Regions from separate parts of the Paucibacter sp. M5-1 genome, predicted to be linked through region 1. Evidence: riboswitches for the same ligand, from Rfam matches in the RefSeq annotation. Region 1 holds a riboswitch; the other holds the start of a gene.

Evidence for each region. Region 1 has a riboswitch for cobalamin ahead of O5M90_RS11390 (TonB-dependent receptor domain-containing protein). Riboswitches for the same ligand answer to the same signal wherever they lie in the genome.
Region 2: linked by a shared signal. The riboswitch ahead of O5M90_RS04685 (TonB-dependent receptor) and the one ahead of O5M90_RS11390 (TonB-dependent receptor domain-containing protein) in region 1 are both predicted to bind cobalamin.

What each region holds. Positions count from the first base shown of each region.
Region 1 is NZ_JAPZLM020000001.1:2,434,670-2,439,077, forward strand. It holds gene O5M90_RS11375 (efflux transporter outer membrane subunit) at 1-492, shown strand, start outside; gene pth (aminoacyl-tRNA hydrolase) at 534-1,160, shown strand; gene O5M90_RS11385 (hypothetical protein) at 1,157-1,591, shown strand; cobalamin riboswitch at 1,594-1,832, shown strand; gene O5M90_RS11390 (TonB-dependent receptor domain-containing protein) at 1,957-3,798, shown strand; gene cobU (bifunctional adenosylcobinamide kinase/adenosylcobinamide-phosphate guanylyltransferase) at 3,802-4,368, shown strand; gene O5M90_RS11400 (ABC transporter substrate-binding protein) at 4,365-4,408, shown strand, end outside.
Region 2 is NZ_JAPZLM020000001.1:1,010,485-1,014,892, reverse strand. It holds gene O5M90_RS04690 (ATP-binding protein) at 1-1,545, shown strand, start outside; cobalamin riboswitch at 1,596-1,847, shown strand; gene O5M90_RS04685 (TonB-dependent receptor) at 2,000-4,159, shown strand; gene O5M90_RS04680 (PepSY domain-containing protein) at 4,172-4,408, shown strand, end outside.

The sequences.
Region 1 (4,408 bases):
GGCGTGGCCCGCAGCGATCTGTTCCCGCGCATCACCTTGGGCGGCACGCTGGGCCAGAACGCCTCGCGGCTGGGCGATCTGGGCGACGGCGCCTCCTACGCCTACAACCTCGGCGCCCAGCTGGTCTGGAACCTGCTGGACTTCGGCCGCATCAAGGCCCAGATCGCCGCCGCCGATGCGCGCAGCGAGGTGGCGCTGCTGAGCTATGAGCGCACCGTGCTGGGTGCGCTGGAGGAGACCGAGGGCGCGCTGGCCGGCTACAGCCGCAGCCAGCAGCAGGCGCAGCACCTGTTCGATGCGGCCCGCGCCGCCGAGCGCGCCGCAGTGATCGCGCGCGAGCGTTTCGGTGTCGGCGTCAGCGACTTCCTCGCGGTGCTCGATGCCGAGCGCGAGCTGCTGTCGGCGCGCGATCGGCTGGCGCAGTCGCAGACGGCGGCCGCCACCTCGCTGGTGGGCGTCTACAAGGCGCTGGCCGGCGGCTGGGGCGGCTGAGCGCCGCCGGGCTCGGGTCATGGGCAGGGATAATCCCGCCCATGATTCGACTCTTTGTTGGCCTCGGCAACCCAGGCCCCGAATACGAGGACACCCGCCACAACGCCGGCTTCTGGTGGGTCAATGACCTGGCCCGCAAGCTCGGCGGCACGCTGGCGGTGGACCGCAACTATCACGGCCTGGTGGCGCGCATCAATAACGCGCCAGGCGCGGCCGGGCCGATCTGGCTGCTGGAGCCGATGACCTATATGAACCTCAGCGGCAAATCGGTGGCCGCGCTGGCGCGCTTCTTCAAGATCGCGCCCGAGGAGATCCTGGCCATCCATGACGAGCTCGATATCGAGCCCGGCCAGATGAAGTTCAAGCAGGGCGGCGGCAACGGCGGCCACAACGGGCTCAAGGACATGCAGGCCTGCCTGGGCTCGGCCAATTTCTGGCGGCTGCGGCTGGGCATCGGCCATCCGGGCGTCAAGGCCGAGGTGGCCGGCTATGTCTTGCGCAAGCCGCCGCTGGCCGAGCGCCAGGCCATCGAGGACTGCATCGCCAAGTCGCTGGAATCCGTCGATCTGATGTTGAAAGGCGAGCTGGAGCGGGCCATGATGAAGATACACGCCAAGCCGCCCAGGCCCAAGCCACCCAAGCCACCAGCCCTCGATCCATCATCATGACCCGCTCGCCGCTCGCCTGCTGCGCCATCGCCCTGATGGCGCTGGGCAGCGGCTTGCAGGCGCAGACCGAAACCCGCAGCACCGGCGTCTATCGCTGCGGGCCCCAGGGCCGCGATCTGCGCGACTCGCCCTGCCCCGACGGCAAGCCCGGGACCCACCGGGCCGTCGCCTACGAGCAGCCGGCCTCGGCCGCGCAGCGCGAGGCCCTGCAGCGCCAGCGCAGCGATGCCAAGCGCGCCCGCGAACTGGAACGTGAGCGCCAGCGTTTCGAGGCCAGTGCACCTCGGGGCGGGCCTATCGGCATCGACGGTCTGGCACGGCCCGAGCCGGTGCTGGGCAAGCCGGAGGGCGACAAGCCGCTGTCCACCAAGAAGCCCAAGACCAAGAAACCCAAGCCGCCCAAGAGCAGCGCCGCCTCGGCACCACGCTAGCCGCTAGAATCCGCTGCGTTGGTGCTCGTGCAGCCGTCATGGCTGCGCAGTTAAACGGGAATCAGAAGGGCGCGCCTCGCCGAGGCAAACCTAACCTGAGCTGTCCCCGCAACGGTAAGTGGACGAAGTCGCCTGGCGCGGCTTCCGGTTCTGTACTCGCTCCACTGGCGCTTGAGGCGCTGGGAAGGACTCAGAGCTTGCATCCACCAGCCCGGATACCGGCCAACAAGTGATGTCCCGGCCTCGGCCGGGCCGTCGTTCCACAGGACCCGCGGGGAAGCTGGTGTCCTGGATGTACTGTTGTTGGTCCATAAATGAATACTTCTGTTCGGCGTCCCGCACGCACGACGAGCGCACTGCTGCGCATGACTCCCTTTGCCCTGGCGCTGCTGGCGGCCCTGCCCGAGGCCCACGCCCAGTCCGCCGGCCGCAAGGGTCTCGACCCGGTCTTCGTGACCGCCACCCGCAGCCCGCAGGCGCTGAGCCAGGTGCTGGCCGATGCCACCGTGATCACCCGCGCCGACATCGAGCGCCAGGCCTTTGGCGGCCTGGCCGATCTGCTGCGCAGCCAGGCCTGTTTCGAGATGGTGCGCAATGGCAACCCCGGCGCCAACACCAGCCTGTTCGTGCGCGGCGCCGAAACTCGTCACACCAAGGTCTTGATCGATGGGGTGCCCTACGACTCGCAGCGCACCGACGGCGCATCCTGGCAGTCGCTGCCCCTGGCGCAGATCGAGCGCATCGAGATCGTGCGTGGCGCTGCCAGCGCGATCTATGGTTCTGATGCCATCGGTGGTGTGGTGCAGATCTTCACCCGCAAGGGCGAGGGCGCACCGCTGCTGGAGCTGGGTGTGGGTGGCGGCAACAACGGCCTGGCCAAGCTGGACGCCAGCATCAGCGGCCTGAACGGCATTGTTGACTACGCGCTCTCCGTCGCCAGCGAGCGCAGCGATGGCTTCAACACCCGGCCGGTGATCGGCGATCCGGGCTACAGCCCCGATATCGACGGCTACCGCAGCCGCAGCGTCAGCCTGCGCCTGGGCGCGCAGCTGAACAAGGCCCACCGCGTCGACCTGATCGGCATCGACAGCCATATCAACAGCCAGTACGACGCCACGGCCAAGCCCAAGGTCGACGACCGCAATATCAACGCCGCCCGCGCGCTGCGCGCCGCCTGGACCGCGCAGTGGAGCCCGGCGCTGGACACCAGTTTCAGCATCGGCGAATCTACCGACAACTACGAAACCAAGCCCAGCGTCTACAAGACCGAAACCCGCACCCGCTCCATCGCGCTCAGCGCCGGCCTCAAGCTGGGTACCGGCCAGCTCAATGGCTCGCTGGAGCGCCGCGAGGACAAGCTGCTGAACACCAGTGTGGCCGGCGGCAAGGCCGACCGCCACCAAGACGCCGTGGGCCTGGGCTATCTCTGGTCCGCCGGCCCGCTGTCGCTGCAAGCCCATGCGCGCCATGACCGCGACAGCGAGTTCGGCAGCGCCAACACCGGCACGCTGGCCGCCGGCTACCAGCTGAGCCCGCAATGGCGCCTGCTCAGCTCCTACGGCACGGCCTTCAAAGCCCCCTCTCTCTACCAGCGCTTCAGCCAGTATGGCAAACCCAATTTGGAGCCCGAGAAGGGCAAGAACGCCGAGATCGGCCTGCACTTCACACAAGGCGTCCATGGCGCCAGCCTGACGGCCTACCGCAACCTGGTCGATGACCTGATCATTTTCGGCGCACCCGGTCCCTGCCGGGACGGATTCGGCTGCTACGAAAACGTCGGCCAGGCCCGCCTGCAAGGCCTGAGCCTGAAGGGCAACACCAGCCTGGGTGCGGTGCGCCTGTCCGGATCGCTGGATCTGCAGTCGCCCAAGGATGTCACCGAGCTGGCCGGCCACAAGAACTACGGCAAGGTGCTGGCCCGCCGCGCCAAGACCCATGGCAGCTTGCGCGCCGAGACCGATGTGGCCGGCTGGGCCCTGGGTGCCCAGATCCTGGCCAGCGGCAAGCGCACCGACAACCTGAACAACGGCATCCAGCTGGGCGGCTATGCCACGCTGGACCTGGATGCGCAGTACAGCCTGAATCAGCAGCTGCGCCTGCAGCTCAAGCTGGACAACGCCTTCGACCGCAAGTACGAGACCGCGCGCGGCTATGCCAATGCGCCGTTCCAGTTCTTCGTCGGCCTGCGCTACAGCCCGACGCTCTGAGCCGTGAGCGCCGCCCAGCACCACCTGATCGTCGGCGGCCAGCGCAGCGGCAAGTCGCGCCATGCCGAAAGGCTGGCGCAGGCCTGGCTGGCCGCTGCACCCGGCCACAAGGTCACGGTGCTGGCCACGGCGCTGGCTTTTGATGCGGAGATGAGCGCGCGCATCGCGCGCCATCAACAAGACCGACCGGCGGTCTTCGACACCCTCGAGGCACCGCTGGCAATGGCTCAGGGACTCTCAAGCGTCGCCGCCCCCGAGCGGCTGATCCTGGTCGACTGCCTGACCTTGTGGCTGACCAACTGGCTGATGCCCATGGACGACAAGCCCGACCTGGCCGGCTGGGAGGCGGAGCGCCAGCGCCTGCTGGACCTGCTGCCGGCGCTGCCATCGCCGGTGCTGTTTGTCTCCAACGAGGTCGGCTGGGGTGTGTCGCCGATGTCGAGTGCGGCGCGCTTTTATGTCGACGAACTGGGCCGGCTGAACCAGGCCGTGGCCAGGTGCTGTCAAGACCTGACCCTGATGGTGGCCGGCCAGGCCTGGACCCGAGCGGTGGAGAAGGAAGAGCTATGAAACGTTTGGTGGCAAGCCTGCTGATAGCGCTGGCGGGGCT
Region 2 (4,408 bases), 1.4 Mb from region 1:
GCCTGGCGCGCGGCCGCCGAGGGTCTGCTGCGGCCCTCGCGCTGGGTGGTCGTGCTGGCCCACAGCGGCGACGAAGGCCGCGCCTTCGGCCTGGCGGCCAAGGAGCGCTACCGCCACTACGTCGTTGCCGACGGTGAGAACGCGCCGGCCCAGGCGCCCAAGGACTCGCTGCTGGCGGCGCTGAAGATCAATGCCAAGCTGCCCGGCTGGCTGCTGCGCCAGCTGGCGACGATACGCTGCGTCAAGGACACGGAGACAGGTGCCAAGGCCGGCGGCGAGTGGATCACGCCCGAGGCCTATTACCGCGACGGTCGCGGCGGCCGCAGCCTCTGGGTAGAGGCGCGCGACTACCAGTTCGGCACCTCGGCGCTGGATTCGCGCCGCGCCTCGCTGGAGCGTGAGCTGAGCCGCTACGACAGCGAGCTGAGCCGCATCGCCAAGGAGCAGGCCGAGGTCGAGCGCCAGCTCAAAGACGTGCAGCGTGCCGCGCAAGGCCACAAGGCCGCGCGCGAGCTGGCCGAGCGGGCGGCCGAGTTCGCCGAAGGCCGGGCCCGCCTGGCCGGCCTGCGCCAAGCCCGTATCGAGGCCGCCACCCGCATGGCCGCGCTCGACGCCGAGCATGACCGCGCGCTGACCGCGGCGACCCGCAGCGAGCGCGACTACGAGGCCGCCCAGGGCGGGCTGAAGGCCAGCGAGGAGAACGTGTTGCGCGTGCTGCGCGAGCATGAGTCGCGCCGGCAAGACCTGGCCCTGGCGGCCAAGGCCTCGCGCGAGGCGCGCGAGCGCTTCCCGGCCAGCTGGACGCTGCCGGCCAAGGTGCAGGCGCTGCGCGACGAGTTCGAGAACGCCAAGCAGGCCGAGATCGCGGCCCGCCATGTGCAGCAGGAGCTGGACACCGGGGTGTGGGAGACCGATCCGGCCGTGCAGGAGCGCCATGCCCGCATGAACGTCTCGGTGCTGGAGCAGAGCAGCCAGCTGGAGGATCGCCGCGCCAGCAACGAGATGGCGCGCATCGCCGCCTTCAATGCCCGCGAGCGCTATATCGACGTGCTGCGCGCGACCGTGCGGCGCTACAAGAAGAATGTGCAGGAGCTCGGCGAGCTGGCCGGCGTGATGGCCCAGGCCGAGCTGCCGCATCTGGACAACGACGATATGGTGCTGGCCCAGGCCGGCCTGCATGTGCGCTTCAACTTCGACGGCAAGGGCGAGGTGGGCCTGAACGACGGCGAGGCCTCGGGCGGCCAGCAGGTGCTCAAGAGCCTGATCCTGCTGGTGGGCCTGATGAAGGACGACGAGACCCCCGGCGGCTTCGTCTTCATCGACGAGCCCTTTGCCCACCTGGACGTGCGCAATATCCAGCTGGTCGGCCACTTCCTGCGCAGCACGCGCGCGCAATACCTGCTGACCACGCCGATCACGCACAACGTCGAGGTCTTCGAGCCCAGCGAGATCACCCTGGTGACCAGCAAGAAGCCGCGCGGCGAACGCTGGGCCCCGCCGATCGCGGTGATCACGCGGCGGCCCGAGAAGTCAATCTACGACTGAAGGGCCGGGGCCAGGTCTTGCCCGATCAACATCGGGGGACACCGGCCTCGCATAGAATGCGCGCCGTTGGTGCTCGCGGGATCAGTCATTGATGCCGCAGTTAAACGGGAATCAGGAGGGAGCAGGGCCACGCGGCCCCATCCTTGCCTGAGCTGCCCCCGCAACGGTCAAACGGACCCAGGTTTCGAAAGAAAGAAGAAACCTGCAGCTCATATCCGCAGCCCACTGGATGCCCCGGCGTCTGGGAAGGGCATATGAGCCGCGCCGTCAGCCCGGATACCGGCCAACAAGGCGATGCGCCGTCAGCCCTCGGGCCGGCGGCAGCGTCATGAGGTGCGCGGCCACGGGGAGGTGGTGCGCACGAGGGATGGTCCTTGCCTGTCTGCCTTGCTCTGTCCACCGCTGTTCGCGGCGCGGGCGGCGTGGCCGTCCCCTTTGTTGAGCGCTGATCATCATGAAGAAGTTCCCTGCACGGCCTTGCGCCGTCGTGGCCCCCTGCGCGGCCGCTGCCCTGACCCTGCTGGGCATGCCGGCCTGCGCCGCCGAAGTCGACCCGCCCAGCACCGCGCCGACCACCGAGCTCAGGCCGGTGCTGGTGCAGGGGGCCTCGCACAAGGCCGGCGGCCTGAAGGCCTCGCAGCTGACGGCCTCGCGCCTGGCGCTGAGCGCGCTGGATACGCCGGCCAGCATCGAAAGCCTGGATGTGGCCCTGCAGCAGGCCCGCGGCGACACCCGCGTGGCCGACACGGTGGGCCGCGCCACCGGCATCATGGTGCAGGCCTCGGCCACCTCGGGCAGCACCTACTCGAGCCGCGGCTTCACCGGCAACGAGTCGGTGGCCAGCGCCGAGGACGGGCTGCGCATGGCCACGGCCTCGGGCACCCAGTCCACGCCGACCGACAGCTGGGGCTATCAGCGCATCGAGATCCTGCGCGGCCCGGCCTCGGTGCTGTATGGCGACGGCAGTATCGGCGGCCTGGTCAACCTGGTGCGCAAGAGCCCGGGCCGCGAGGCGAGCGCGGAGCTGACGGCAGGCCTGGGCACGGCCGGCGACTACCGGCTGGGTCTGGGCCTGAACCAGCCCCTGAGCGCCGGCACCGCGCTGCGCGTGGATGCGCTGGCCACCGGCGGCGATGGCCATGTGCAGCGCGGCGATCACCGGCACGCCAAGCTGATGAGCACGCTGCGCTGGCAGGCCACGCCCGATCTGCGCCTGGACCTGAGCCTGGATGCGCATCGCGAGCGCCCGACCAATCACTTCGGCACCCCGCTGAAGGCCGACGGCAGCCTCTGGGCCGAGCTGCGACGCGAGAACTACAACGTCAGCGATGCGCTCTGGCAGGTCGATCAGGACCGTGCCCGCGCGCGCCTGGACTGGCGCATCAGCGACAGCCTGAGCGCCCGCGCCGTGGCCTACCGTTTCCAGGCCGATCGCCAGTGGCGCAATCTGGAGGAGTACAGCCTGGCCCAGGACGGCCAGCAGATCGAGCGCGTGGGCTATCTGGGCATCAAGCACCGGCTGCGCCAATCGGGGCTGCGGGCTGACCTGCTGGCCCGCGTTGGCGCTGTGCAGGCCCTGGTGGGGGTCGAGCACATGGCGCTGGACTTCGTGCATGCCAACGATCGCTACGAGTACAGCACCGTCAGCCGCGTGTCTTTGCAAGGCTTCGATCCCGGCCTCTACAAGGCCCGCGATGCGCTGCTGCCGCGCAGCCGCTCGGAGGTCAGCCAGCAGGCCTTGTTCGCCGAGGCCAGCTGGCAGGCCGCGCCGCGCTGGCTGCTGAGCCTGGGGCTGCGCCGTGATCGCACCCGGGTGGATCGCGAGAATCTCAATCCAGCGCCCGGCACCGCGCTGCCGGCGCCCTGGGCGGCCCGCTTCAGCCCCAGCACCTGGCGCCTGGGCACGGTGTTACAGCTCGATGCGACGCAAAGCCTTTATGCCCAGGCCAGCACCGGCACCGATCCGGTCGGCAATGTGGTGTCGATCTCCAGCGCCAACAAGGATCTGCGTCTAACCGAAGGCCGGCAGCTCGAGCTGGGCTACAAGCGGGCCGGCGCCGGTCTGGAGTGGACGGCGGCGCTGTTCGAGATCGTCAAGGACCACATCATCACTTCGCCGCGGCCCAACCGCCCGGACGACAGCGTGCAGGGCGGCAGCCAGCGCTCGCGCGGCCTGGAGTTCGGCGCGGTCTGGACGCCGGCGCCGGGTTGGCGTGTCGATGCCAACACCGCGCTGGTGCAGGCCCGCTACGAGCATCTGTTCGTCGTCAACGCGGCCAAGGAGACGGTCTCGCTGGCCGGTCATCGCCCGCCCAATGTGCCCGAGCGCCTGGCCAATCTCTGGCTCAGCCACAGCGCGGGCGCCTACGAGATCGGCGCCGGGCTGCGCCATGTCGGCCAGCGTTTCACGAACCGCGAGAACGCCATGAGCCTGGCCGCCTACACGGTGCTCGATGCCAGCCTGGGCTGGCGCTTCAGCGAGGCCGCCAGCCTGCGCCTGCAGCTGCGCAATCTGGGCGACAAGCTCTATGCCAGCAGCATGGGCAGCGGCCGCGCCGCCATGCTGGGCGCGCCGCGCAGCGCGGCCCTGGTGCTGGACTGGCGGCTGCGCTGAGCGTCGATGATGATGAAGCGCTGGCTCCATCTCCTGCATCGCTGGCTGGGCATCGCACTGGGCCTGCTGATCCTGCTGTGGCTGCTCTCGGGCCTGGTGATGCTGTTCGTGGCCCGACCCGCGCTGCAGGAGGGCGAGCGGCTGCAGGCCCTGGCCCCGCTGCCCGCCGCGCCACCGCCGGTCAGCGCGGCCCAGGCCTGGGCGGCGCTGGGCATCGCGGGCGCACCCGAGGGCCTGCGCCTGCAGCAG